DNA from 4 places in the Pseudomonas sp. FW305-7 genome. Region 3 is predicted to be linked to each of the others. Evidence: predicted binding sites of a transcription regulator. Region 3 holds the regulator's gene; each other region holds the start of a gene.
What was found. The regulator sigma-54, encoded in region 3, starts transcription at its own class of promoters, with help from an activator protein. The targets are predictions, from matches to a motif close to ANTGGCATNNANNTTGCTNT.
Positions count from the first base shown of each region.

Region 1: a site for sigma-54 is predicted at 2,101-2,120, ahead of AC3WMT_RS22855 (flagellar basal body rod protein FlgF). Genes of this name have one in related genera too.
Region 2: a site for sigma-54 is predicted at 5,313-5,332, ahead of AC3WMT_RS28110 (pilin). Genes of this name have one in related genera too.
Region 4: a site for sigma-54 is predicted at 3,667-3,686, ahead of AC3WMT_RS12425 (circularly permuted type 2 ATP-grasp protein). Genes of this name have one in related genera too.

Region 1 covers NZ_JBYSZA010000022.1:53,930-61,229, forward strand. The annotation lists gene flgH (flagellar basal body L-ring protein FlgH) at 1-422, opposite strand, end outside; gene flgG (flagellar basal-body rod protein FlgG) at 475-1,260, opposite strand; gene AC3WMT_RS22855 (flagellar basal body rod protein FlgF) at 1,306-2,046, opposite strand; gene AC3WMT_RS22860 (sigma-54-dependent transcriptional regulator) at 2,402-3,964, opposite strand; gene phhA (phenylalanine 4-monooxygenase) at 4,337-5,128, shown strand; gene AC3WMT_RS22870 (4a-hydroxytetrahydrobiopterin dehydratase) at 5,246-5,602, shown strand; gene AC3WMT_RS22875 (amino acid aminotransferase) at 5,602-6,795, shown strand; gene AC3WMT_RS22880 (hypothetical protein) at 7,159-7,290, shown strand.
Region 2 covers NZ_JBYSZA010000037.1:40,880-48,179, reverse strand. The annotation lists gene AC3WMT_RS28145 (energy-coupling factor ABC transporter permease) at 1-253, shown strand, start outside; gene AC3WMT_RS28140 (hypothetical protein) at 319-534, shown strand; gene yacG (DNA gyrase inhibitor YacG) at 541-741, opposite strand; gene coaE (dephospho-CoA kinase) at 738-1,361, opposite strand; gene AC3WMT_RS28125 (prepilin peptidase) at 1,358-2,230, opposite strand; gene AC3WMT_RS28120 (type II secretion system F family protein) at 2,232-3,449, opposite strand; gene pilB (type IV-A pilus assembly ATPase PilB) at 3,452-5,152, opposite strand; gene AC3WMT_RS28110 (pilin) at 5,379-5,822, shown strand; gene AC3WMT_RS28105 (BON domain-containing protein) at 6,121-6,477, shown strand; gene AC3WMT_RS28100 (DUF2845 domain-containing protein) at 6,743-7,039, opposite strand; gene AC3WMT_RS28095 (DUF748 domain-containing protein) at 7,039-7,300, opposite strand, start outside.
Region 3 covers NZ_JBYSZA010000003.1:155,114-162,413, reverse strand. The annotation lists gene AC3WMT_RS06025 (DUF2753 family protein) at 1-289, shown strand, start outside; gene AC3WMT_RS06020 (superoxide dismutase) at 291-902, shown strand; gene AC3WMT_RS06015 (ZIP family metal transporter) at 933-1,826, shown strand; gene AC3WMT_RS06010 (HPr family phosphocarrier protein) at 1,869-2,144, opposite strand; gene rapZ (RNase adapter RapZ) at 2,160-3,017, opposite strand; gene ptsN (PTS IIA-like nitrogen regulatory protein PtsN) at 3,020-3,484, opposite strand; gene hpf (ribosome hibernation-promoting factor, HPF/YfiA family) at 3,496-3,804, opposite strand; gene AC3WMT_RS05990 (RNA polymerase factor sigma-54) at 3,878-5,371, opposite strand; gene lptB (LPS export ABC transporter ATP-binding protein) at 5,558-6,283, opposite strand; gene lptA (lipopolysaccharide transport periplasmic protein LptA) at 6,283-6,828, opposite strand; gene lptC (LPS export ABC transporter periplasmic protein LptC) at 6,815-7,300, opposite strand, start outside.
Region 4 covers NZ_JBYSZA010000008.1:42,823-50,122, forward strand. The annotation lists gene AC3WMT_RS12395 (ankyrin repeat domain-containing protein) at 1-42, shown strand, start outside; gene AC3WMT_RS12400 (hypothetical protein) at 225-755, shown strand; gene AC3WMT_RS12405 (PLDc N-terminal domain-containing protein) at 827-1,018, shown strand; gene speE (polyamine aminopropyltransferase) at 1,257-2,132, shown strand; gene AC3WMT_RS12415 (hypothetical protein) at 2,440-2,673, shown strand; gene AC3WMT_RS12420 (ribonuclease E inhibitor RraB) at 2,884-3,231, shown strand; gene AC3WMT_RS12425 (circularly permuted type 2 ATP-grasp protein) at 3,719-5,128, shown strand; gene AC3WMT_RS12430 (alpha-E domain-containing protein) at 5,141-6,091, shown strand; gene AC3WMT_RS12435 (transglutaminase family protein) at 6,088-6,897, shown strand; gene AC3WMT_RS12440 (c-type cytochrome) at 7,011-7,300, opposite strand, start outside.

The sequences.
Region 1 (7,300 bases), on a different contig from region 3:
GTGTTGCCCTGCGCGGCCTTGCTGTCACCCTTGGTCGCACGGTCGCCGCTGTAGCCGACGTCCAGGCTCAAGTCATTGCCACCCAACGGATTGTTGGTGGTGGCGCTGCCGCCGAACAACGAGGTCAGGCCGATGCCGGTCTTGCTGTTCTTGGCCACTTGCGAGTTAGCGTTTTTGCTCGCCTGGGTCTTCTCGTTCAGGGTGATGGTGATGATGTCACCGACCCGGAACGCCTTGCGGTCGCTGTACAGGTTCTGTTCGAACCCGGCCTGATAGATCGAGCCGTTATTGGCCGCAGCCGGCAGCGGCGTGCGCGGCAACACCGGGGCGTAGTAAGGGTCATTGGGCTTGGGCGTCGGAGCGACGCAGCCCGCGAGCGAGACGACTCCACTCAATGCCAGAACAGATACGAAGCGATTCATGACCCTACCTCACGGTGTTGCAGGCGACCTCATGGCCGCCTCATAGACTTGATTACAGATTCTGCGTTACGAACGAGAGCATCTGGTCGGCGGTGGAAATCACCTTGGAGTTCATCTCGTAAGCGCGCTGAGTGGTGATCATGTTGACCATCTCTTCAACGGTGCTGACGTTGGAGGTTTCCAGGGTGTTCTGCAGCGTGGTGCCGAAACCGTTCAGGCCCGGAGTACCGACTTGCGGCGCACCGGAAGCAGCGGTTTCGAGGAACAGGTTGTTACCCACGGCTTGCAGACCGGCCGGGTTGATGAAGTCGGCGGTTTGCAGGTTGCCGATCACCTGAGCGGCAGGGTTGCCGGCAACGGAGATCGACACGGTGCCGTCGCGACCCACGGTGAAGGTCTGGGCATCGTTCGGAATGACGATGGCCGGTTCCAGAGCGAAACCGCTGGCGTTGACGATCTGGCCGTTGGAGTCGAGGTGGAAAGTACCGTCACGGGTGTAGGACGTGGTGCCGTCCGGCTGCAGGATCTGGAAGAAACCGCGACCGTCGATGGCCATGTCCAGCGGCTGCTCGGTGGTTTGCAGGCTGCCGGCGGTGAAGTTTTTCTGCGTGCCGACAATGCGCACACCGGTACCCACTTGCAGACCCGACGGCAGTTCGCTGTCCTGGGTCGACTGGGCGCCTGGCTGACGTTTGATCTGATACAGCAAGTCCTGGAACTCGGCGCGGTCACGTTTGAAACCCGTGGTCGAGACGTTCGCCAGGTTGTTGGAAATGGTGGTCAGGTTGGTGTCCTGAGCGGACAGACCAGTTTTGGCAACCCATAGAGCCGGAAGCATTCGATTCTCCTCGTGCGCCTGTTTTACGGCGCGACGTTCTGATAATTAGCTGATCTGCAAGACCCGAGCCATGGCCTGGTCGTCGTCTTTGGCGGTGTTCATCATCTTGACGTGCAACTCGAACTGCTTGGCCAGAGCCAGCACCGAGGTCATCTCTTCCACGGCATTGACGTTGCTCGATTCCAGGAAACCCGACACCAGTTTGACGTTGGCATCGGCAGGCGCAGGCTGGCCGTCCTTGGTGTAGATCGAGCCGTCGAGGCCCTTGTTCATGTTCTTGATGTCCGGGTTGACCAGTTTGATCCGGTCGACTTCCGCCATGACGCGCGGGCCTTCGCCCATCGCACGAATACTGATGGTGCCGTCTTCACCGACTTCGACCTGCTGCTCGGGCGGCACGGCGATCGGACCGCCATTGCCCATCACCGGCATGCCGTTGCCGGCACGCAACACGCCGAGGGCGTCGATATTGAGGCTGCCGGTGCGCACGTAGCTTTCGCCGCCGTTGGGGTTCTGCACGGCGATGAAGCCGTTGCCGGTCACCGCGACGTCGAGGTCACGCCCGGTCTGTACCAGCGAGCCGGGAGTGAAATCAGTGGCGGGCCGTTCGCTCATGGCAAACGCGCGCGCCGGAAAGCTGTCACCGAACACCGGCATCGAACGCGCCTGCTCCAGGTCGCGCTGAAAACCGTTGGTGGAGATGTTCGCCAGGTTGTTGGCATGAGCCTTCTGCGCCAGCGCGTTCTGGCTGGCGCCGGTCATTGCCACATAAAGGTACTTGTCCACACTCTTTCCTCTGCATGCCGGACGTTTGCCGCCCACCGCTGTACTGCTGAGCCATAAGCAATTTGCAGACCAACTTTTTTCTGGCGGCTCGCGGCCCGGTAAACAAAGGACTTGGGGGATTTTGCGGGGATCGGGGAAATGTATCGAAGACGAAAAACCGGCGGTGTCATGCCGCTAGGCGGCAATCCCGATCTCGGGCTGGGCGAATAACCCTGTGGCGAGGGGATTTATCCCCGATGGGTGGCGAAGCCGCCCCGATACCGATGAATGCGGTTCAGTTGATACATCAAGTTAAACGGCTTTGGGGCTGCTTCGCAGCCCATCGGGGATAAATCCCCTCGCCACAGGGGGCCACTTAGCTTTCAGGATCTTTGCCCACTTCATATTCGCGGAGTTTGTTGGCGATGGTGGTGTGCGAAACCCCCAGCCGCTTACCCAGTTGCCGACTGCTCGGATGCTCTGAATACAGTCGCTCCAGCACCGCTTTCTCAAACCGCCCGACAATATCGTCCAGCCCACCCTCCAGCGAAAAATCGCCAAGCGGCTGACGCACGCCGTAATCCGGCAGGCGGATATGCTCAGCCTTTACCGTGCCGCCATCACACAACGAAACCGCCTGAAACAGCACGTTCTCCAACTGCCGCACATTGCCCGGCCAGTGGTAATGGCTGAGTCGATCCATCGCCGCCGGCGCGAGTTTCGGCAGCGAACAACCGATCTGCCGGCTGGCCTGATCCAGAAAGTGCTCGACCAATGGCGTCAAACCGTCGAGGCATTCGCGTAGCGGGGGAATATGCAGCGAAAGCACATTCAAGCGGTGATACAGATCCTGGCGAAACTCGCCACGCGCGCACAGCTCGGACAAGTCGACCTGGGTTGCGCAGATCACCCGCACGTCCAGATAAACCTCTTCATCACTGCCCACACGACGGAAGCAACCGTCCTGCAGAAAGCGCAGCAATTTCACCTGCAAGCGCGGACTCATTTCACCGACGCCATCGAGAAACAACGTGCCGCCCGCCGTCAGTTCCAGTAGCCCGAGCTTGCCTTCCGCCCGTGCACCTTCGAAGGCACCCGGGCCGTAGCCGAACAATTCGGTCTCGGCCATCGACTCCGGCAGCCCTGCGCAGTTGAGCGCCATCAACGGCGACTGCCCACGCGGGCTGGCGAGGTGACAGGCACGCGCCAACAACTCCTTGCCGGTGCCGGTTTCGCCTTCTATCAATAACGGCGCATCCAGCGGCGCCATGCGCCGCGCTTCGCGCACCACCGCCGCCATGACTTTCGAGCTCTGGAAGATGCTGTCGAAGCCACGCAACTCCTGCTTGCGCACGTTATAGATGCGCTCACCGACGCGGTCGGCGCGGTGCAAGGTCAGCACTGCACCGGCCATGGCTTCGCTGTCGTCGTGTTCGGATTGCAACGGCGCGATGTCAGCGAGAAAGATGTCGCCCTTGACCTTGACCCGCATGCCGTTGATTCGGGATTTATTGGCGCGCACCAACTCCGGCAAATCGAAATCCTCGGCATAGCGCGACAGCGGAATCCCCGGCACTTCATCGACCCGCACGCCGAGCAATTGCGCCGCCGCACGGTTGGCGGCAACGATCGAGCCGCCCATGTCGATCGACAACACCGGGAATTCCAGCGCACCGAGCAGCGCATTCAATTCCATGTGCCGACGCTCGCTTGGCATCAGCCCTACCCGCTTGACGCCGAACACCCCGGCAATCGCTTCGAACTTCGGCCGTAGCGCCTGGAACTGGATGTTGATCAAATTCGGGCAATGCAGATAGATCGCGTTGCCATGCTCACCGCCGACCTCGCCGCGCGCGACGTTGATCCCGTACGCCACCAGCAGATTGAGGATGTCGCGCAGGATGCCGATGCGGTTCTGGCAGTGGACTTTGATGCGCATATAAATGACCCGTGAAGACAGTAATACCTGTAGGAGTGAGCCTGCTCGCGATAGCGGTGCGTCAGTTGATATTGATGCTGACTGATACACCGCTATCGCGAGCAGGCTCACTCCTACAAGGGAACGGCGCCGGACTTTTCTGTCGAGGGGCGCAGATAGTTGTCAAGATTATGTGACAGCCATTGACCTTTTCAAACCCGAGAATCACCGCAAACGCGAGATATCCGCCAAACCGTAACGATAACTTTACGAATTAAAGAGAAATTTCCTACGCACAGGCCATTCAACCTGCTGCACATCAACACGCTCTCAGGTAATTCTGAATCCATCGCTGGACATAACAAGAACGAATTCCCCTAGCAGGAGAGCAGTATGAAGCAGACGCAATACGTGGCCCGCGAGCCCGATGCGCAAGGTTTTATCGACTACCCCGCCGAAGAACATGCGGTGTGGAACACGCTGATCACCCGTCAACTGAAAGTGATCGAGGGTCGTGCGTGCCAGGAATACCTGGACGGTATCGAAAAACTCGGTCTGCCCCACGACCGCATTCCGCAGCTCGGCGAGATCAACAAGGTGCTCGGCGAGACCACCGGTTGGCAGGTCGCCCGTGTCCCGGCGCTGATTCCGTTCCAGACTTTTTTTGAATTGCTCGCCAGCAAACAATTTCCGGTGGCCACGTTTATTCGCACCCGTGAAGAACTGGACTACCTGCAAGAACCGGATATTTTCCACGAGATCTTTGGTCACTGCCCGCTGCTGACCAACCCGTGGTTCGCCGAATTCACGCACACCTACGGCAAACTTGGTCTGCAAGCGACCAAGGAAGAACGCGTGTATCTGGCGCGGCTGTACTGGATGACCATCGAATTCGGTCTGGTCGACACCCCGCAAGGCAAACGCATCTACGGCGGCGGCATCCTGTCTTCACCCAAGGAAACTGTTTATTGCCTGTCGGACGAGCCCGAGCATCAGGCCTTCGATCCGCTGGAAGCCATGCGCACGCCATATCGCATCGACATTCTGCAACCGCTGTACTTTGTCCTGCCGAATCTCAAGCGCCTGTTCGACGTGGCTCATGAAGACATCATGGCCATGGTCAAGCAAGGCATGCAGCTGGGTCTGCACGCGCCAAAATTTCCGCCGAAACCGAAAGCGGCGTGAACCGTCGCTTTTAGTGACAAGTGAGTCTGTCAGTCGTCGCGGCTTTGGTTTAGCGTGACGGCATTGACGTCCGTAACAGCTCTTATAAAAAAGACACCCGATCTCAGGAATCCAACCATGTCCACTTTGAACCAAGCCCACTGCGAAGCCTGCCGCGCCGATGCGCCACAAGTCAGCGACGAAGAACTGCCGATCCTGATCAAGCAGATCCCTGACTGGAACATCGAAGTACGCGACAGCATCATGCAGCTGGAGAAGGTCTTCCTGTTCAAGAACTTCAAGCACGCGCTGGCCTTCACCAACGCCGTCGGCGAGATCTCCGAGGCCGAGGGTCATCACCCGGGCCTGCTGACCGAGTGGGGCAAAGTCACCGTGACCTGGTGGAGCCACTCGATCAAAGGCCTGCACCGCAACGACTTCATCATGGCCGCGCGCACTGACGAAGTGGCCAAGACCGCAGAAGGACGCAAGTAATGCACTTTGACGCCATCGGCCGGGTACCCGGCGACCCGATCCTCGGTTTGATGGAGGCGTATGCGCAGGACAGCAACCCGCGCAAATTCGACCTGGGCGTTGGCGTCTACAAGGATGCCCAAGGCCTGACGCCGATCCCGGAAGCGGTGAAAATCGCCGAAGCACGGCTGGTCGAAAGCCAGGACACCAAGACTTACATCGGTGGCCACGGCAATCCGCTGTTCGGCAAAGTCATCAACGAGTTGGTGCTCGGCGCCGACTCGAAGTTGATCGCCGAACAACGTGCCGGCGCTACCCAGACGCCGGGCGGTACCGGTGCCCTGCGTCTGGCCGCTGACTTCATCGCCCAATGCCTGCCGGGCAAAGGCGTATGGCTGAGCAACCCGACCTGGCCGATCCACGAAACCATTTTTGCGGCGGCCGGGGTCAAGGTCAGTCACTACCCGTACGTGGGCAGCGACAACCGCCTCGACGTCGATGCCATGCTCGCCGTGCTCAATGAAGTACCGAAAGGTGATGTGGTGCTGCTGCACGCGTGCTGCCACAACCCGACCGGTTTCGACCTGAACCACGACGACTGGCAGCGCGTACTCGACGTGGTGCGCAGCCGCAATCTGCTGCCGCTGATCGACTTTGCCTACCAGGGTTTTGGCGATGGTCTGGAGCAGGATGCGTGGTCGACCCGCTTGTTCGCGGCAGAGGTACCTGAGCTGCTGATCACCAGTTCCTGCTCGAAGAACTTCGGCCTCTATCGCGACCGCACCGGTGCGCTGATCGTCTGCGCGAAAACCGCCGACAAGCTCATCGACATTCGCAGCCAACTGGCCAACATTGCCCGCAACCTGTGGTCGACACCACCGGATCACGGTGCGGCGGTAGTCGCGACCATCCTCGCCGACCCGGAGCTGAAAGCTCGCTGGGCCGACGAAGTGGAAGCCATGCGTTTGCGTATCGCCCAGTTGCGCAGCGGCCTGGTGGAAGCGCTGGAGCCACACGGTTTGCACGAACGTTTTGCGCACATTAGCGTGCAACGCGGGATGTTCTCCTACACCGGCCTGTCGCCGGAGCAGGTAAAACGGCTGCGCGAGCATCACAGCGTGTACATGGTCAGCTCGGGTCGGGCCAACGTGGCCGGCATCGATGCCACGCGTCTGGCGCTGCTGGCCGAAGCCATCGCCAGCGTTTGCAAGTAACACCGCAATACTCTGCAGGAATTGCCGCAGGCTGCGATCTTTTGATTTGATCGTTCCCACGCTCCGCGTGGGAATGCAGCCCAGGACGCTCTGCGTCCCAACAGCGGACGCAGAGCGTCCTTTGAGGCGTTCCCACGCAGAGCGTGGGAACGATCAACACACACTGCCTTCGCGAGCAGGCTCGCTCCCACATTTGGTTTCGGCTATGGCCCAGTCTTTTGCTTTTCGCTCTCCCTGCGGCCATCTGTCGCATTAATTTGAATTAAAAGTCTGATTGTCATTTTTCCTCCTGTATCCTGCGCAGGCTTTTTCAGAAGCGCGGATCTACCAGATCTATCAACAGACTTAGCGAGGAGCGCAACCATGCACGAGATTCCTAATCTCCCCTTCCCAAGCCTGCACGTACCTGAGCAGACGACCACGCAACAAGCCGGTGCGGGGCAGCCCGAGCCGCAAGAAGCCGTTGAGAGCCGCCCGGCCGACAACGAAGAGTAAGACCCGTCGT
Region 2 (7,300 bases), on a different contig from region 3:
CTTCGCTGCGGCGCTTTCAGCCCTTTTGTGCTTGATCCTGAGCCTGACACTGTTGTGGTACGACGGTCTTTTTGCCATGCCGGAGTGGCTGGAAGATTTCATCGGGTATCTGTGGTTGCTGCTGTTTCCCGAAGCGTTCATCAACGGCATGGTGATCAGCGCACTGGTGGTGTTCTGCCCGGAATGGCTGGAGACCTTCAACCGCACGCGCTACCTTTCGGCGCCGTGGAAGGACGACGATCCGAAGTCTTGATCCACATCAAACCCGCCACGCGCCGGAAATTTCATGCTCGCGCAAATCCCTTCAGGAGCAGCGGCATGAGTGTTTACGAGTGGGCTAGGCAGGAAACCCGGCAGAGTCTCGAGATGGCGCAGGAGGTGGGGTTCGATCCGGGCTTGAGCTTGCGCGCCTTGCTCAGTGCGGTGGTGCAACAGAGCAAGGCGGTGCGGAATGCCGAGGACTTGGCCGACGAGTTGCGCTTTCTCGCGGAAAACCTCGACGATGATCAGGACTACGGCTTCATGCGCCCCTGATCGGAATCAGTGACGCGGGTCGAAATCGCCGGAAAACATTTCATCTTCGGCGTCCGGTGCGACCGGGATCTTGTGCTCTTCGGACGCCCAGGCGCCGAGGTCGATCAGTTTGCAGCGATCGGAGCAGAACGGACGGAATTTGTTCTCGGGGGTGAATTCCACGGGTGCGCCGCAGGTCGGGCATTCAAGGGTTGGGATCGGGCTCATGATTGGCCTCCATTTAAAGTCAGGTAAAAGTCATGCAGGCGCTCGACCTCGCTGTGCAGCCAGGCGAGGTCGCGGTCGTTGACCACCACGTCGTCGGCACGGCTCACACGGTCTTCACGGCTCGACTGGGCCGCGAGGATCGCCTGAACCTGCTGTTCGCTGGTCTGGTCACGCTGCAAGGTGCGTTCGATCTGCAGTTGTTGCGGGGCGTCGATCACCAGGATGCGCTGGGTCATTGCGTATTGCCCGGACTCGATCAATAGCGGCGAAACCAGAATCGCGTAGGGCGATTTTGCCTGTGCCAGATGATCAGCGATTTCCTCGGCGATCAGCGGATGCAGCAGGGCTTCGAGCCAGCGGCGTTCCTCCGGGACCTCAAAGATCAGCTTGCGCAGGGCGGCGCGATCCAGCGTGCCGTCAGCCTGCAATACGCCAGCACCAAAGTGCTCGGCAATCTTCGACAAGGCTGGGCGCCCCGGCTCGACCACCCAGCGCGCCGCGTGATCGGCGTCGACCACATGGATGCCAAGGTCGATGAAGTGCTGGGCCGCAGCGCTTTTGCCGCTGCCGATGCCGCCGGTCAGACCGAGAATCCAGGGTTTTTCCACAGGGGTATTCATTGCAAACCGACAAACTGCCAATAGAAGTCGGTTATTTGACCACCCCAGAGCAAGGCAATCCAGCCGGCAATTGCCAGAAAGGGGCCAAAGGGGATCGGCGCCGAAGTTTTCTGTTCACGCACACGCAGCAGAATCACCCCGATGATCGCCCCCACCAACGATGACAGCAGGATCGTCAGCGGTAGAATCTGCCAACCTCCCCAAGCGCCAAGCAGCGCCAGCAGCTTGAAATCACCGTGACCGATGCCGTCCTTGCCGGTCAGCAGCTTGAACAGCCAGAACACCGACCACAGCGCCAGATACCCGGCCACCGCACCCCATAATGCCTCGTGTAACGACACGAACATGCCGAAACTGTTGACGATCAGCCCCAGCCACAACAACGGCAGCACCAGCACATCGGGCAGCAGTTGATGCTCGGTGTCGATCAGGCTCATCGCCAGCAAGCCCCAGGTGAGAAAGATCAACAGACAGGCCGGCCAGCCAAATCCGAAATGCCAGGCGATGAATGCCGAGAGCAGTCCACAGGCCAGTTCGGTCAGTGGATAGCGTTTGCTGATGGGCGTGGCGCAGGCCGAGCAGCGTCCACGCAGCCACAGATAACTGAGTAGCGGAATGTTCTCCCAGGCACGGATTCGATGTGCGCAATGTGGACACTCGGAGTGGGGCAGCATCAGGTTGTAGGTGGGCAACGGTGTTTCGCTGGGCAGACCGAGGACGTCCTGGGCCTGCTGGCGCCAATCGCGCTCGAGCATTTTCGGCAGGCGCCAGATCAGTACATTGAGAAAACTGCCGACCACCAGGCCGAGCAGCAACGCCGTGCAGACAAAAGCCAACGGATAGAGGGCAAACAGTTCGTCGATAGGCATGTCAGATCGCTGAGCCGAGTTGGAAAATCGGCAGGTACATGGCGACTACCAGACCGCCGACGATCACCCCCAGGACCACCATGATGAACGGCTCCATGAGGCTGGTTAGGTTGTCGACCATGTTATCCACTTCGTCCTCGTAAAACCCGGCGACCTTGTCGAGCATCTCGTCCAGTGCGCCAGACTCTTCGCCGATCGCGGTCATCTGCACGGCCATATTGGGAAAGACGCCGGTGGTGCGCATCGAAAAATTCAACTGCATACCGGTGGAAACATCCTGGCGAATACGCAACACCGCGCGCTTGAACACCACGTTGCCGGTGGCGCCGGCCACCGAGTCGAGGGCCTCCACCAACGGTACGCCGGCTGCAAAAGTCGTCGACAGGGTGCGGGCGAATCGGGCGACGGCCGACTTGTACATCAGTGTGCCCACCAGCGGCAGTTTCAGCAGCCAGGTGTCTTTGCGGTCGCGCAAGGCCTGAGACTTTTTCAGGGCGTGGCGGGTGCCGAAAATCGCCGCCGCCAGTACACCGAGAATCGCCCACCACCATTGCTGCATGAATTCCGAGAGGCTGATGACCATCAGGGTGAACGCCGGCAACTCGGCACCGAAGCCGGAAAACACCGACTGGAACTGTGGCACCACTTTCACCAGCAGAATCCCGGTCACCACCGCCGCGACCAGCACCACAGCGGTAGGGTAGGTCATGGCTTTCTTGATCTTGGCCTTGAGCGCTTCGCTTTTTTCCTTATAGGTCGCGACCCGCTCGAGCAACGTATCGAGGGCACCGGACTGTTCGCCGGCATCCACCAGGTTGCAGTACAACTCGTCGAAATACTGCGGCTTCTTGCGCAACGCGTTGGCGAAACTGTTGCCAGCGGCGACTTCCTGTTTCACCTCGTCGACCACTTTGCGCATCGCCGGGTTTTCGAAACCTTCGCCGATGATGTCGAATGACTGCAACAACGGTACGCCAGCCTTCATCATGGTCGCCATCTGCCGCGTGAACAGGGCGATGTCCTGCGCCTTGATGCGTTTACCAAAGCTCAGTATCGAGGCGGATTTCTTGCGCACCTTGCCCGGGTTGATCCCCTGTTTGCGCAACTGCGCCTTGATCAGCGCCGGGTTGAGCCCACTCAGCTCACCAGTCATTTTGCTGCCTTTCTTGTCCGTGCCTTCCCAGGCATAAACACTGATTTTCGCTGCCTTGACCGCCATGTTCAGTCCTTGGTGACCCGGTTGATTTCTTCCAGGCTGGTGATGCCTTGCATCGCCTTGTGCAGGCCGGAAGTGCGCAGGTCATCGAAACCGTCGCGACGCATCTGGATATCGATTTCCAGCGAGTTGCCTTCGGCCATGATCAGTCGCTGCAGTTCGGGTGTGTTCTTCACCACTTCATAAATCCCCACGCGCCCCTTGTAGCCGCCGTTGCAGTGATCGCAACCGACCGGTTCGTAGATCGTGAAACTGCCGATGCGTTCCTCGGGGAAACCTTCCTTGATCAGGGTTTCGCGGGGAATCTCGATGGCTTTCTTGCAATGGCTGCACAGCTTGCGCGCCAGTCGCTGGGCGATGATCAGGCTGACCGAGGTGGCGATATTGAAGCCGGGGATGCCCATGTTGTGCAGGCGGGTCAGGGTTTCGGCTGCGCTGTTGGTGTGCAGGGTCGAAAGCACAAGGTGGCCGGTTTGCGCGGCCTTGATGGCGATCTCGGCGGTTTCGATGTCACGGATCTCACCGACCATGATGACGTCCGGGTCCTGACGCAGAAATGAACGCAGGGCCTGAGCGAAATCCAGCCCCTGTTTGGGATTGACGTTGACCTGGTTGATGCCTTCCATATTTATCTCCACAGGGTCTTCGGCGGTGGAGATGTTGATGTCGACGGTATTGAGAATGTTAAGCCCGGTGTACAGCGACACGGTCTTGCCTGAGCCGGTGGGGCCGGTGACCAGAATCATGCCTTGTGGCTGTTTGAGTGCGGCCATGTACAGGTCTTTCTGCGCCGGCTCGTAGCCGAGCGCATCAATGCCGATCTGCGCACTGGACGGGTCGAGGATCCGGATTACCACTTTTTCGCCCCACAGGGTCGGCAGGGTGTTGACCCGGAAGTCGATCGACTTGCTCTTCGACAGGCGCATCTTGATCCGCCCGTCCTGGGGTTTGCGCCGTTCCGAGATGTCGAGGCTGGCCATGACTTTCAACCGTGCGGCGATTCTCCCGGCCAGTTGAATCGGCGGCTTGGCCACTTCGCGCAGAATGCCGTCGGTGCGTACGCGCACCCGGTAGTTCTTTTCGTAGGGCTCGAAGTGCAGGTCGGAGGAGCCGCTTTTGATCGCATCCAGCAGCATTTTGTGAACGAAGCGCACCACCGGCGCGTCGTCGGCGTCGAGTCCGCCGATGGCGTCCTGTTTGCTGTCGTCGATGGACTCGACATCAACGCCATCGAGGTCGACGTCGGCCATGTCTTCGAGGCCGCTGGCGTGGGTGTCGAAGAACTTTTCGATGGCATCGGTGAGCTTGTCGTCCTCCACCAGAATGGCTTCGGTGCTCAGCCCGGTGCTGAACTGGATGTCATTGATCGCCTGATGATTGCTCGGGTCGGAAATGCCCACGAACAGTTTGTTGCCGCGTCGCCACAAGGGCAGGGCGTGGTGCTGGCGCACCAGTTTTTCACTGACCAGGCCTTTGGGCTGGGTTTCCTTGTCCAGGCAATTAAGGTCCATGAAAGCCATGCCGAAGTGCTCCGAAGCGATCTCGGCCACCTGCCAGCTCTTCACCAGTTTGTTCTGCACCAGATAACTGACCAGCGACAGACGATTGCGCTGGGCCTGTTGCCAGGCTTGCTGGGCGCTTTTTTCCGTAAGCAGTTCGGCCTGCACCAATTGCTTGGCCAGACCGCTCAGAGCGATGTCATTCATGGGGATTCCGCACGCTTGCAGTTCATGACTTATAGCCTAGTCAAGTGACAGCGCCAAACACCCTCGGTGCAGGTGACAAAAAGTGTCAGATAGTGCGGTTGCAGGTTGTAGGAAATGGCGGCGTCCCGAGGACGCGCTCAGTCTTCCGGGCGTTGACCGGTTTGGCATGGGCTATGCTCAGTTCATCTCAGATCATGAGATTTCGACTCATGCATGGAGCGTGTCTATGAAAAAACAACAAGGTTTCACTCTGATCGAACTGCTGATCGTGGTGGCGATCATCGGGATTCTGGCGACCATCGCCTTGCCGCAGTACACCAAGTACCAGGCACGGTCGAAGGTGACGGCGGGGCTGGCGGAAATCAGCGCGCTGAAAGTGCCGTTCGAGGACACCATCAATCAAGGGACCGACCCGACGCTGACGCTGGTAACCGGTAGTGCAACCTATGTGACAACCAACTGCGGTACGGTGACTGCTTCGGGTACTGCGTCTTCGGGGGCAGGCACCATCGTTTGCACATTGGCCAATGCGCCCGCTCCCGTGTTGGGCAAAACCATCACGCTGACCCGCTCTGGCGGTGCGACGGGTAACACGGCCGGCGTCTGGAGCTGTGCATCGACGGTAAACGCCGACTACGCGCCTAAAGGTTGCCCTGGCAGTGGTACCTGATCATTCGGGTTAGTGTCGTCAAATGCCCCGCTTTGCGGGGCATTTTTCATTGCGTAGCACTTCACAAAAGCTTCAATAATTTCAGCGCTTTAGGAACTTTCCAAAAAACCGCAACTTGCATGTGAATTTTGCACATGTCATGCAATTTGCATGAATCCGGAAATTTGCGTTATTTGTAAGATATTGATTTATAACGATTTTATATGTTTTGAAAAGTTGGCACAGCGTTCGCAATATCTCCAGTAACCCTGCTGACAAGACATCCAGCAGACTTTCCAGAAAAACAGGAGTTACTCGTATGAAGAAGTTCGCTATCACTGCCGCTGCTGCTACCGCGCTGACCCTGACCATGGCTTCCGGTGCATTTGCACAATCCACCCAGGCTACCCAGGCTCCTATGACCCTGGCCGCCGGCGAAGTCACCAAGGCTAAAGAAGCTACTTCCGATACCTGGATCACTACCAAAGTGAAAAGCGATCTGGTCACCGAAAAAGGCATCCCAGGCACCGACATCAAAGTAGAAACCAACAAAGGCGTCGTTTCCCTGTCGTCGACTGTTGCTGTAACTGACGCTCAGAAAGCCACCGCTGTAGCGATCACCAAGAAAATCAAAGGCGTCAAAGCGGTCTCCGCTGACGGCCTGAAAGCCGAGTAAGGCATGACTTCTCGCCTGGACCGGGAGAAGGCGCGACAGACGGGCCGAGCAATACGTCTGCCGCAACTTTAGAGTTCATGCGAACGGTCACACGGATGTGACCATTACAGGCCCCGGCACTTGTGTCGGGGCCTGTTTTATTTGGCACGCAAAAACAATGTGGGAGCGAGCCTGCTCGCGAAAGCGCTCTGTAAGCCGACGAAGATGTCGACTGACGCAACGCATTCGCGAGCAGGCTCGCTCCCACATGGGTTTGGGTGTCGGGTCAGTTACCGCGCTTGCTGGTGATCTCGCGCAGGCGGTTGCCCTCAAAACGCAGGTATTGATACATGCCGTTGTTCGGGCCGTAGGTCCATTCCTCGACCTGAAACTCTTCTCGACGATTGGCGCTTCTCTTGTAGCCCAGTGCATCGCGGCTGACCGGTTCACCGCACTTCTGCAATACCTCGCTGGCGCGGTCGCCAAGGCTGACCAATTGACTGCCGCAGCGCAGGGTATCGGACGCTGAAGCCTGCCCGGCAACGAGCGTCAGCGCCATCGCGGCGAGCCACTTACCCTTCATCATTCGGCATCCAGGTGCATTTGCGTCACCACCCGACCATCGCTTTCGGCTTCGCCAAGATTGGCGTCGATGAAGTACACGCGATCGTCAGCCAGTTGGCCCTTGTCTACCAGATAATCCTTGATGCTGCTGGCGCGGTCCTGGCCCAACTGCCGCAGCAACACATCGCTCGAACTCCAGAACTGGATCACACCTGCGCGCATTTTCGCCGTGCGTTCTTCCTTGCCCAAGTCCTTCCATTCGGCCGGTGGCTGGGTTTTC
Region 3 (7,300 bases):
CGTCATCTCCCATCACAACCTGGCGGATCTGCACCTGCGCCTGAATCAGCCCGAGGAGAGCGCCGAGTATCTCTGCGCGATTCACCAACGGCTGTTGCAGACCATGCAGGACGAGCGCCTACGCCCGGCCCTGCGTGAGGCGGCGCTGCGCCAGAGCAGCAAGACCTACGTTGAATTACTGAACTTCATCAGCGAACACGGCGAATACCCGCGCACTCAGCGCCTGCTGCACCCGGATACCGGCAATGCGCGTCGCGCGCCTGCCCCACATCACCATGGAGTCCATTGAAATGGCTTTTACTTTGCCTGCCTTGCCTTACGCCTACGACGCCCTCGAACCGCATATCGATGCGCAGACCATGGAGATCCACTACACCAAGCATCACCAGACTTACATCAACAACCTCAACGCCGCCGTAGAAGGCACTGAATACGCCGAGTGGCCGGTGGAAAAACTGGTCTCCAGCGTGCAGCAGTTGCCGGAAAAACTCCGTGCGGCGGTGATCAATCAGGGCGGCGGTCATGCCAATCATTCGCTGTTCTGGGAAGTCATGGTGCCAAGCGGTGGCGGCAAGCCCGATGGCGCGCTGGCCAAGGCCATTGATGAACAACTGGGTGGTCTGGACAGTTTCAAAGAGGCCTTCACCAAAGCCGCGCTGACCCGTTTCGGCAGCGGTTGGGCCTGGCTCAGCGTGACCCCGCAGAAGAAACTGATCGTGGAAAGCAGCGGCAATCAGGACAGTCCACTGATGAACGGCAACACGCCAATTCTCGGTCTCGATGTCTGGGAGCACGCCTACTACCTGCGTTACCAGAACCGTCGTCCGGAATACATCAACGCCTTTTACAACGTGATCAATTGGCCTGAAGTGGCTGCGCGCTACAAAGCCGCACTGGTTTAAGTCTTCTATAAAAACAATCCAAGGCTGACTATGGGCACTGAAACACTGGCGATCGGAAGTGGGCGTATGTTTCGTTACGCGGTGGGCTTGCTCTTGCTGCTGGCGGGTATGACCTTGCTGGTCGCTCACGGGCTGGAATGGCTGGATCTGGAACCGAGGCTGTCGCGGGCGTTGCAAGGCGGGGCGATCTGCGCGCTCGGCACGGCGCTCGGCGCGGTCCCGGTACTGGTGATTCGGCGCATGCCCCAGGCGCTCAGCGATACATTGCTGGGTTTTGGCGCTGGCGTGATGTTGGCAGCGACGGCGTTTTCGCTGATCGTGCCGGGCATTGCCGCCGCTGAAAGCCTCGGCCTGACAGCGTGGGCCGCCAGCGGCTTGATCTGCTTCGGCATCATGCTCGGTGCGTTCGGGCTGTTTCTGGTCGACCGGCAATTGGCTGGTGCGTCTCCGGAGATGCTCGTGGGCACGGTCGAACGGCCGGTGATTCCGCCGCGGATCTGGCTGTTCGTGTTCGCCATCATTGCTCATAACATTCCGGAGGGCATGGCGGTCGGTGTCTCCGCTGGCGGCGGCATGCCGGATGCCGATAGTCTGGCCATGGGGATTGCCTTGCAGGATGTGCCGGAAGGTCTGGTGATTGCGCTGGTACTGGCTGGGGCGGGAATGTCGCGGGTCAAGGCGTTCTTGATCGGCGCGTCGTCGGGTCTGGTTGAGCCGGTTTTTGCCCTGCTGTGTGCGTGGCTGGTGAGCCTGGCGCAGGTGCTGTTGCCGTTAGGTCTGGCGCTGGCGGCCGGGGCAATGTTGCTGGTGGTGACCCACGAAGTGATCCCCGAGTCGCGACGCAATGGTCACGACAAACTGGCCAGTCTTGGCCTGTTGATCGGGTTTTGTCTGATGATGGTGATGGATACAGCGCTGGGTTGAGTTGAATTGTGGCGAGGGAGCAAGCTCCCTCGCCACAGGCGATCAGCCACCTTCGTCGAAGTAGTTGTTGATCAACGCCACCAGCGCATCCAGCGCTTCCTGTTCCTGATGCCCTTCGGTACTCAAGTAGATTTTGGTGCCTTTGCCAGCCGCCAACATCATCATCGCCATGATGCTTTTGCCATCAACCGTAGTCTCCGGCGTGCGGCCTACTCGGATCGTGCAATCGGGATACTGGCCGGCAACCCCGACAAACTTCGCCGACGCTCGGGCATGCAAACCCAGTTTATTGATGATTTCGATTTCCAGAGCAGGCATCGCGGTGTGAATCCTTTAAGTGAGGTCGCGGTGGCGAACCTGGACATTCTTCAGGGTTTTCTGCAGGGCCTGACCCAAGCGTTCGGTCAGGTAGACGGAGCGGTGATGCCCGCCGGTACAGCCAATGGCAATGGTGACGTAGGCGCGGTTACTCGCGGCGAAGCGTGGCAACCATTTGTGCAGATAGGTGAAGATGTCCTGGAACATTTCCTCCACCTCGGGCTGTGCTGCCAGATACTCGGCCACCGGCGCATCGAGACCCGATTGTGCACGCAACTCAGGTTTCCAGTAAGGATTGGGCAGGCAGCGCACATCGAACACCAGGTCCGCATCCACCGGCATGCCGCGCTTGAAGCCGAATGACTCGACCAGGAACGCGGTGCCCGGCTCCGGCTGATTCAGCAAACGCAGCTTGATGGTGTCGCGCAACTGGTACAGGTTCAGATGGGTGGTGTTGATTTTCAGGTCAGCGAGGTCGGCGATAGGGCCGAGCAGGGCGGTTTCATCCTGAATCGCCTCGGCCAGCGAGCGGTTGGCGTTGCTCAGTGGATGGCGACGGCGGGTTTCGGAAAAACGCTTGAGCAGCGTCTCCTCGTCAGCATCCAGATACAAGACATCGCACTGGATATGCTTGCTGCGGACATCTTCAAGCAGTTCCGGAAAACGGGTCAGATGGCTCGGCAGGTTACGCGCATCGATTGAAACGGCCACCAGCGGCTGCGCCAGTTCGGTGTGAATCAGCGCCCGTTCGGCCAGTTCTGGCAGCAGGCCAGCTGGCAGATTGTCGATGCAGTAGTAACCGTTGTCCTCAAGGACATCCAGGGCGGTACTTTTACCCGAGCCGGAACGGCCACTGACGATGATCAAGCGCATGATTACTGCCCGTTTTGCTCGTCCAGTACGACCTGGTACAAGGCTTCGTTGCTCGGAGCGCTGCGCAGCTTATCGCGCACGTCCTTGCGATCGAGCATGCTGGCGATCTGGCGCAGCAACTCCAGATGGGCATCGGTAGCCGCTTCCGGGACCAGCAGAACGAACAGCAGGTCAACCGGGGCGCCGTCGATGGCATCGAAATCGATAGGGGCTTCAAGGTGCATCAAGGCGCTGATTGGCGACTGGCAACCCTTGAGGCGGCAGTGAGGAATGGCGATGCCGTTGCCGAAACCGGTAGAGCCGAGTTTCTCACGGGCGATCAGGGCCTCGAAGACATCTTGCATCTCCAGATCCGGCACTTCGCGGGCGATCAGGTTGGCAATTTGTTCGAGGGCTTTCTTTTTACTGCCGCCCGGCACGTTCACCAGGGAACGGCCGGGGGTCAGGATACTTTCAAGTCGGATCATGGAATGGGGGGTTATCGACCGGTGGCGCCCTGGAGCAGGCTCTGGGTCTTTTCCTTATGCTTTTTGAGTTGTTTATCCAGCTTGTCGGTCAAGGCGTCGATCGCCGCGTACATATCGGTATGTTCCGCATTGGCGACCACTTCGCTGCCGGGTATATGCAAGGTGGCTTCGATTTTCTGCTTCAGCTTTTCGACGCACATCGTGACTTGCACGTTGGTGATCTTGTCGAAATGTCGTTCCAGTCGTTGGAGTTTTTCCTCGATGTAGGAACGCAGAGGTTGGGTCACTTCCAGTTGGTGTCCACTGATGTTGACTTGCATACAGCTTCTCCTTCGTTGCCAGTGCATAAAGCGGCAGGCTGGATAGCCTGCCACTGGAACGCTGTAACGTGGCTTACATCAACCGCTTGCGTTCGCTCGAAGGCGCGATCCCTAAGGACTCGCGGTACTTGGCGACGGTGCGGCGAGCCACCTGAATGCCTTGTGCCTCCAGTAAACCAGCGATCTTGCTGTCACTCAACGGCTTTTTCTGATTTTCCGCCGCAACCAGTTTTTTGATGATCGCGCGGATCGCCGTGGACGAGCATTCACCGCCTTCGGAGGTGCTGACGTGGCTGGAGAAAAAGTATTTCAGTTCATAAATACCGCGCGGGGTATGCATGAATTTCTGTGTGGTCACCCGGGAAATCGTCGATTCATGCATGCCGACCGCTTCGGCGATGTCATGCAGGACCAGCGGCTTCATGGCTTCGTCGCCGTATTCCAGGAAGCCGCGCTGATGCTCGACGATCTGGGTGGCCACTTTCATCAGGGTTTCGTTGCGGCTTTGCAGGCTTTTGATGAACCAGCGAGCTTCCTGCAACTGATTGCGCATGAAAGTGTTGTCGGCGCTGGTATCGGCGCGACGCACGAAACCGGCGTACTGGGCGTTTACCCGCAGGCGTGGCACTGACTCCTGATTCAGCTCGACCAGCCAGCGCTCGTTGTCCTTGCGCACGATGACGTCCGGGACGACATACTCGGCTTCAGTGGATTCGATCTGCGAGCCTGGACGCGGGTTGAGGCTCTGCACCAGTTCGATGACCTGACGCAGCTCGTCTTCCTTGAGCTTCATGCGGCGCATCAACTGGCTGTAATCACGGCTGCCGAGCAAGTCGATGTAGTCGGTGACCAGGCGCTTCGCTTCAGCCAGCCAAGGGGTCTTGGCCGATAGCTGACGCAGTTGCAGCAGCAGGCATTCACTGAGGTTGCGGGCGCCAATGCCTGCCGGTTCGAATTGCTGGATGCGGTGCAGGACGGCTTCGATCTCGTCCAGTTCGATGTCCAGTTCCGGATCGAACGCTTCAAGAATCTCCTCGAGGGTTTCGTCCAGGTAGCCCTGATTGTTGATGCAATCGATCAGGGTCACGGCGATCAGTCGATCGGTGTCGGACATCGGTGCGAGGTTCAATTGCCACAGCAGGTGACTTTGCAGACTTTCGCCAGCGGAGGTGCGGGTGGTGAAATCCCACTCGTCGTCATCGCTGGTTGGCAGGCTGCTGGCACTGGTCTGGTAAACGTCCTCCCAGGCCGTATCGACCGGAAGCTCGTTGGGGATACGCTCGCTCCAGTCGCCGTCCTCAAGGTTATCCACCGTTGGGGCGGTTTCCTGATAGGAGGGTTCCTGGATCTCGGTGTTGGGCTTCTGTTCGGCGTTGTCGGCCAGGGGATCGGAGTTGTCGAAGTCGTCGCCTTCTTCCTGGCGTTCGAGCATCGGATTGGATTCCAGGGCCTCCTGGATTTCCTGTTGCAGATCCAGGGTCGACAATTGGAGCAGGCGGATGGCCTGTTGCAGCTGCGGTGTCATCGTCAGCTGCTGGCCCATTCTCAAGACTAGCGATGGTTTCATGGCAGGGGCTTAACACCTTATTCGCCGGCGCTATGCGCCATCCACTACAGGGCGCCGGAGCGCCAAACTTAAGCAAATTATATGCCTGAAACTGAAGTGTTTGCCTAGAGCGCTGTAACAATTAAAGCGTATTAAATCCTGCTTGAATCGATACAGCACCCGGGCGGCTCACCGGGCACTTTGCGCTTACAGGCGGAATTCGTGGCCCAGATACACTTCCTTGACCAGATCGTTGGCCAGGATGGTCGCGGAGTCACCTTCGGCGATCAGTTGACCGTCGTTGACGATGTAGGCGGTTTCGCAGATGTCCAGCGTCTCACGCACGTTGTGGTCGGTGATCAGTACACCGATGCCCTTGGCCTTGAGATGGTGGATGATCTGCTTGATGTCGCCGACCGAAATCGGGTCGACACCGGCGAACGGTTCGTCGAGCAGGATGAATTTTGGCGCAGTCGCCAGAGCACGGGCGATTTCCACCCGGCGGCGTTCACCACCCGACAGGCTCATGCCGAGGTTGTCGCGGATGTGGCTGATGTGGAATTCCTGCAGCAGGCTTTCCAGCTCTTTGCGACGGCCGGCCTTGTCGAGCTCCTGACGGGTCTCGAGGATGGCCATGATGTTGTCGGCCACCGACAGTTTGCGGAAGATCGATGCTTCTTGCGGCAGATAGCCGATACCGGCCTTGGCGCGGCCATGCATTGGCTGGTGGCTGACGTCCAGATCGTCGATCAGCACGCGACCCTGATCGGCCTGTACCAGGCCGACGATCATATAGAAGCAGGTGGTCTTGCCGGCGCCGTTCGGGCCGAGCAGGCCGACGATCTGGCCGCTGTCGATCGACAGGCTGACGTCACGCACGACCTGGCGGCTTTTATAGGCCTTGGCCAGGTGCTGAGCTTTCAGAGTTGCCATTACTGGGTTTTCTCGTCGGTTTTCTTCTTCGGCTGGATCACCATGTCGATGCGCGGACGCGACTCGGTGACCTTGCTGCCGGTAGCGCGACCGGCGCTGGCGAGTTTCTTCACGGTGTCATAGACGATTTTCTCGCCTTGAGTCGTGTTGTTGTCCTTGTCGACAACCTTGGCCTTGTCGATCAGCACAACGCGGTTTTGCGCGGCGTGGTACTGAATCGTCACGCCCCAGCCCTGAACAGGCTTGGTGTCGCCAGCGGTCTGCAGTTGTTCGAAGTAGGCGAGGTTGCCCACCGAGGTCACCACGTCGATGTCACCGGTCGGCGTGCGAGTGATGGTCACGGTGTTGCCGGTAACCTTCATCGAGCCCTGAGTGATGATGACGTCGCCTTTATAAGTGGCAATGCCATTCTTGTCGTCCAGTTGGGCGTCGTCGGCCTGGATGCGGATCGGCTGTTGCTGATCGTTCGGCAGAGCCCAGGCGCTCACGCTTCCCAGTGCTGCGCCCAGACTGAGCAAAATAGGGAGGGTTTTAACGAGCCTCATACTGTCCTCTTACGTTCGATAGCAGGTGTATCCTGCTTTCCTTCAGATACGCTTTCATTCCCACGCCAGTCGATACACCGCCAGCGCCGTCGATTCTAACGGGTTGCTCGGTCTGCGCATATTGTTCCTGCGGGAACACGGTCATGCGCGTGGAGGTAACCAGCAAATCGCGGTTTTGCTCATCGGTGCGCTTGATGCGTACCGAATCGATCAATTCGACCTGGGTGCCGCCCGAATTCACTTCGCCGCGCTCACTGGTCACATGCCACGGAAATTCCGTCCCGCGGTACATGTTCAGGTCAGGCTTGGTGACCAGCGTGATGTCGGTCGCCTTGACGTGCTCGGCCTTGTCGGAGGTCATTTCATATTGCACTTTGCCGTCCGGCAGGTATTGCAGGGTATGCGTATTGGTTGCATACCAGTCGATAGGGGTTTCGACGGACGTGACCGGAGGCTTGTCGAGGAAGCGTTC
Region 4 (7,300 bases), on a different contig from region 3:
GCAGTCGACACTACTGCGCAACTGGAAAAACTCCTCGCCTGAGATTGTGATCCCCTATGGTGAGGGAGCTTGCTCCCGCTCCAGTGCGCAGCGCTGGCAAGCTTTTTTGCGGCCGCTTCGCGCCCCAGCGGGAGCAAGCTCCCTCGCCACAGGTGTCGGGTGTGCTGAAGAATGCGCTATCCTTCGCGCCCTCGAAATTCACCTTCGCCACAGGATCCGCCCTCATGAAAGCCGCACTCGTTGAACTCATCAGCAAAATCAGCTCCGGCTGCATGGGCGAGGACGAGATCCTGAACGTGGCCGACGAAGCCGCACAAGCTTACGCCGATGCCGACGCTTTTCTGACAGCCAACCCGGATATCAACTACGACGACACCTTCCCGATCCCGTTGGGCGAGTGGGTAGTGGTAGGTAGCCTGCCGGAAACCGTGCTGTTCCAGGCTGACACCTACGTCGACCTGTTCGCGCAGATCGTCGCCTCGTTCGGCCCGACCGTCGACTTCAACCTCAAGCCCAAACAACTGGCCAAGACCGAAGCCCTGACGGCGCTCAACCGTATCCAGGTGCAGATGAGCAGCCTGAACAAGGAAAACGGCGGCTACACGCTGATGAACTTCAGTCAGTTGCTCGACGATGAACTGCAAGTGGTGCTGGTCTATGGCAACGACGTGCCCCGGGTGCTGGAACTCTGCGCCGAAGTCGGCATCGCCGCTGCGCCATCGCTGGAAGCTTTGAAAATTGCCGTTCACGTCTGAGCGCAATAAAAGGGAACCCTGCGCGCGACCGTCTATCCTAAAAGTGCATGCCACTATTCTGGAGCGACACCATGGGTTCCACGTTCAACGGTTTGATCGGCCTGATCATCCTCGCCCTCGACATCTGGGCCATCATCAATGTGCTGAAAAGCGGCGCGACCACCGGGATGAAAATCGTCTGGGTGCTGCTGATCATCCTCCTGCCAGTGCTGGGTCTGATCATCTGGGCGATTGCCGGACCGCGGGGCAACGTCCGAATCTGATCGCGATTTCGAGACTGACCACAAAACCTGTGGGAGCTGGCTTGTCAGCGATAGCATCACCGCGGTGTCACTGAGAGACCGGGGCTACTGCATCGCTGGCAAGCCAGTTCGCACAAGGTTATGTGGTATGCCGATGAAGTGAGGTTCGACCTGTCATCTTCGGCAACGTAGAATGCGCGCCTTTCCCGGGCAATCGTCGTCACGATCGACGCCCGCGCATTCATCGGAGCACTTGACCATGACCGTCACCAAGACCAGCGAGTACCTGGAAACCCTCTACGAAGGCTACGGCCAGCGTTTTCGCATGGAAAAACTGCTGCACGAAGTGCGCACCGAACACCAGCACCTGGTGATTTTCCAGAACCCGCGCATGGGCCGTGTGATGGCGCTGGACGGCGTGATCCAGACCACTGAAGCCGACGAATTCATCTACCACGAAATGCTCACCCACGTACCGATCCTCGCTCACGGCACCGCCAAGCGCGTGCTGATCATCGGTGGCGGCGACGGCGGCATGTTGCGCGAAGTGACCAAGCACGCGGGCGTTGAACACATCACCATGGTCGAGATTGACGGCACTGTGGTCGACATGTGCAAGGAATTCCTGCCGAACCACTCCAAGGGCGCCTACGACGACCCGCGTCTGAACCTGGTAATCGACGACGGCATGCGTTTCGTCGCCACCACCACGGAAAAATTCGACGTGATCATCTCCGACTCCACCGACCCGATCGGCCCGGGTGAGGTGCTGTTCTCGGAAAACTTCTACCAGGCCTGCCACCGTTGCCTGAACGAAGGCGGCATCCTCGTGACGCAGAACGGCACGCCGTTCATGCAGATCGACGAAGTCAAAACCACGGCCGGTCGTCTGCGCAGCCTGTTCCCGGACTGGCACTTCTACCAGGCCGCCGTACCGACCTACATTGGTGGTTCGATGACGTTTGCCTGGGGTTCGACCAATCCGGCCTACCGCAAACTGAGCCGTGAAGTCCTGCAACAGCGCTTCATTGGCAGCGGCATCGTCACTCGCTACTACAACCCGGAAATCCATATCGGTGCGTTCGCGTTGCCGCAGTACGTGCTGCAAGCGATCAACAAACCAAGCAACGACTGATCACACCATTTTTCATTTGTGTAAGGATCCCCTGTGGTGAGGGGATTTATCCCCGACCGGCTGCGCAGCAGTCGTAAATCCAGCAAGCGCGGTCTGCCTGATCACCGCGTTGGCTGGTTTTGGGGGACGCTTCGCATCCCATCGGGGATAAATCCCCTCGCCACAATGGTTGTGTGCAAAATTCGCGGCGCATCTCCAGGATGATGTTTTTTTCATCTTTGCCCGCTGTAATCCTTTTGAACCAACTTTCGGCGTACCAGTCGATTTAGGTGTAAGCCCATTTGCGGGTTTGATCGAGGAGGCACCGATGCAAAAGTGGAAAGTCACTTTCGTGGATGATCACGGTGAAATTGTCGATGAGGTCTTCGAGCGAGCCGAGTGCCCGAGCGACGATGAGGCCGCGCGACTGATCAAGGAGCGGCTCCTGCCTGTGGCCGCCGAACTGGATCTGAACGATCTGGAAGGGCGCACCGCCGATGCCGGCGTGAAAAACCTGAAAACCCAGAACAGCATCGAAATCCGCAGCATCACTCCAATCTGAAATTCTTCCTGTCACTTGAAGCACCAGGCCTTGGCAGCGGCTCTATCTTGGGGCTACTCTGCAAGCGAGATCAGCGAACGGATCGCTAAGGTCTGGTCTTGTCAGCTACATGCTTGTTTCCCGCGCGCAACCACGTTGCCGTAGTACTTTGGCCAAAGGCCCGGGGCGGGAATACGGAAAGTCTATCCATCTATCCGAGGGGGACGATTCATGAGCACAGCCTATCAAGAAGACATCAGCAGCAATGTTCTGCGCCGCATGAAAGAAGGCGGTTTCGATTTTTCCCGATTCCATCCCATCGAGTTCTACGCCATTTTCCCGGACGAGGAGCGGGCGCGCAGGGCGGCAGGCAAGTTTCGCGGTGAATCCATCAATGCCCAGATCAGCGTGCGCGACGACGGCGCGTGGTCTCTGGAGTTGAGCAAAGTGATGTACGCGACATATGACGATATCGGCGATTTCGAGCAGGGGTTTTCTGCCGTGGTCGAACCGCTGGGCGGCATCATCGAGGGTTGGGGCGTCAAGCAGGAGGTGCGCAATCGCTACCGTCTGAACTGATCTCTTGCAGTAACTATTAAGCAACGGCTGACCTTTGGGTTGGCCGTTGTCGTTTCCGGCGTTCGAAAACCGCTGCGGCAAAACCCTGAAACAAGAATCCGAGGCAAAAAAAAGCCACCGGAGAGGGTGGCTAAAAGGGAAGACCGATAAGGAGAGGAAACCGGTCAGGGTTACAGTGGGGCGGGCTGCGACGGCAGTCCAGAGCAGTTGAGCCGAGCACTTCCCGGCGCGGTGGCCGATGAAGTTTTGCAGCGAATGCGCGGATTATCCGCAGCCGTCGCCGAGCAGTGAAATCAACTCTGACTATGCTGGTGATAGGCGATGCAGTGCGTCGCAATGAAGCGGGGGCAATCAGGTTGGGGCATTTGCCGCACAGGAATGGTGCGGCGCCTGCGGCGTGAATATCCAACCGATTGAAATCAAAGCGTTTATGCCGATGGCACGGGCCTTGCGAAGGCCTGTAGGTCCGGGTGACAAGGAGTACGGCATGATCCGCACCTATTTTGATGAGATGTACGATGCCGGCGGCCAGGTTCGCCCGCATTACCGGGAGTTCGCCCGATGGCTGGCCGACACGCCTGACGAGCTGCTGGCTCAACGGCGGCGCGAGGCCGATTTGCTGTTCCATCGCGCCGGCATCACGTTCACGCTCTACGGCGATGAGCAGGGCACCGAGCGCCTGATTCCTTTCGACACCATTCCGCGGAGCATTCCCGCCAGCGAGTGGCGGATCGTCGAACGCGGCTGCATCCAGCGGGTCAAGGCGCTGAACATGTTTCTCGCCGACCTTTATCACGAGCAACGCATCATCAAGGCCGGGATCATTCCCGCCGAACAGGTCCTGGCCAACGAGCAATACCAGTTGGCGATGCAAGGCCTGGACCTGCACCGCGATATCTACTCGCATATTTCCGGCGTTGATCTGGTGCGCGACGGCGACGGCACCTACTACGTGCTCGAAGACAATCTGCGCACGCCTAGCGGCGTCAGCTACATGCTCGAAGACCGCAAGATGATGATGCGCCTGTTCCCTGAGCTGTTTGCCGCCCAGCGCATCGCGCCCATCGACCATTACCCGAACCTGTTGCTCGACACACTGAAAAGCTCCAGCCCTATCGACGATCCGAGCGTGGTGGTACTGACGCCGGGACGTTTCAACAGCGCGTTCTTCGAACACGCATTTCTGGCGCGGGAAATGGGTGTGGAACTGGTGGAGGGCGCCGATCTGTTCGTGCGTGACGACAAAGTGTTCATGCGCACCACTGACGGCCCGAAAGCGGTGGACGTCATCTATCGCCGTCTCGACGATGCGTTTCTCGATCCGCTGGCCTTCAACCCCGACTCGATGCTAGGCGTACCGGGGCTGCTATCGTCCTACCGCTCCGGCAATGTGGTGTTGGCTAACGCTATCGGTACCGGCGTGGCGGACGATAAGTCGGTGTATCCGTTTGTCACCGACATGATCCGCTTCTACCTCGACGAAGAGCCGATCCTGAAGAACGTGCCGACCTGGCAATGCCGCAACCCGTCTGAACTTTCCCATGTGCTGGCCAATCTTCCAGATCTGGTGGTCAAGGAAACCCAGGGCTCCGGCGGTTACGGGATGCTTGTCGGGCCGGCGGCAACGACGGCGGAAATCGATGCGTTCCGCGAGCGGATCAAAGCCAAGCCGCATGCCTACATCGCGCAACCGACGCTGTCGCTGTCGACCTGTCCGACCTTTGTCGAAAACGGCATTGCGCCGCGCCACATCGACTTGCGCCCGTTCGTGTTGTCGGGTCGCGAAACCCGGGTGGTGCCCGGCGGTTTGACCCGTGTCGCCCTGCGTGAAGGCTCCCTGGTGGTGAATTCCTCCCAGGGTGGCGGAACCAAGGACACCTGGGTGGTCGAGGATTGAAGGAAGCTTGCCATGTTAAGTAGAACTGCCTCGGATCTGTATTGGATGTCGCGTTACCTGGAGCGGGCGGAAAACCTCGCACGGATGCTCGACGTCAGTTATTCGCTGTCGCTGATGCCGCAGGACGGTCGCGGCGATGGTCTGCACGAATTGGCCATGCCGTTGTTGATCACCGGCACCCTCGACGATTACCTGGAGCGCCACGGCGATCTGCATGCCGAACGTCTGCTGCATTTCTTCGCTCTGGATGCGGCCAATCCGGCGAGCATCTACAGTTGCCTCGGCGCGGCGCGGGCCAGTGCTCACGCGGTGCGTGGCCGGATCACCGCAGATATGTGGGAAAACATCAACGCCACGTGGCTGGAGATTCGCGGCATCGCCGAACAGGGGCTGAGCCGCTATGGCATGAGTCGTTTCTGTGAATGGATCAAGGAACGCTCACACCTGTTCCGTGGTGCCTCTTACGGCACGATCATGCGCAACGATGCGTTTCGCTTCATTCGCCTCGGCACCTTTATCGAACGTGCGGACAACACGCTGCGGTTGCTCGATGCCCGTTACGAGATGGCGGGCGATCAGGCCGAAGCGGTCAGCGACGGCACCGCTCATGCTTATTACCAGTGGAGTGCCTTGCTGCGGGCCTTGTCGTCATTCGAGGCCTACACCGAGATTTATCGCGATGCGCCCGGCGCCCGACATGTGGCGGAGCTGCTGCTGTTGCGCGCCGATGTGCCGCGCTCCTTGCGCGCCTGCACCGAGGAGATCGACCAGATCCTAGCGCAGCTGCCGGGGGCCAACGGTCGGCCGGCACAGCGACTGGCGGCAGAAATGGATGCACGCCTGCGCTACACCGGCATCCACGAAATTCTCGAAGAAGGGCTGCACGCCTGGCTCACCGAATTCATCCCGCTGGTACGCCAGTTGGGCAACGCCATTCACAGTTCATACCTGGAGGCTGCATGAGACTTTCCATAAGCCACGAGACCACCTATCACTATGAAGATCAGGTGCGGGCGAGCATCCAGTATCTGCGACTGACACCTCACGACAGCGAGCGTCAGCACGTGCTGAGCTGGCAGCTCGACCTGCCGCGCCCGGTGCGTGCGCAACTCGATCCGTTCGGCAACATCCTGCATGTGCTGACCATGGATGAACCGCATGAAGAGATCATCATTGGCGCCCGGGGGCAGGTCGATATCGATGAGTTGCGCGAGGCCGAGCATGAGAGTCAGTCGGCGCTGCCGTTCCTGCGTTTCACCCGGCTGACCGAAGCAGACGAAGCTCTACGCGCGTTTGCGGCGAAATCCTGCAAGCAACGGCGTGACCGCACGGCGCTGATCGATTTGATGCACGGCTTGAATCAACACATGACCTACACGCCGGGCTCGACCGAAGTCGACACCAGCGCGGCCGAGGCTTTTGCCGGACGCTCGGGTGTTTGCCAGGACCACGCCCACGCGTTTCTGGCCTGCGCGCGCAGTCTGGGGATTCCATCGCGTTATGTGTCGGGGTATCTGTACAGCGAAGATTGCGAACATCTGGCCAGCCATGCCTGGGCGGAAGCGTGGCTGGATGACGCCTGGTACAGCTTTGACGTGACCAATGAACTGGCGCGGCCGGAACGGCATTTGAAACTGGCGGTGGGTCTGGATTATCTCGACGCCTGCCCGGTACGCGGCATGCGCCGGGGCGGCGGGTGTGAGCAGATGCATGCAAAGGTGTTCGTTTCGCCGACACCTGCGCCGGTCATCTCCGTGCAGCAGCAATAAGATTCGGGACGCCGCAATCGCTGGCAAGCCAGCTCCCACAGATCACCGCTGATTCAAAGTCGGCGCTTACCCTGTGGGAGCTGGCTTGCCAGCGATGAGGCCAGTGATAACGATCAGGGCTTAACCTTGCGCCCGGCCATGTGTTTCAAATAACCCACTAACATCTGCAGATCCCGATCCGGCAACACCTGCGCCGAAAAGCCCGGCATTTTCGCCTGCGGCCACTGCCGCAAACTCTGCGGGTCACGAATGTAACGCTTGAGGAAATCAGCGCCGAAATACTCGGTCGGGTTATACGGAATATTCAGATCCGGCCCGAATTGCGCATCTCCCGCGCCATTCAATCGATGACACGCCAGGCAGTTTTTCTGAAACAACGCGAACCCCAGATTCACCGGGTCAT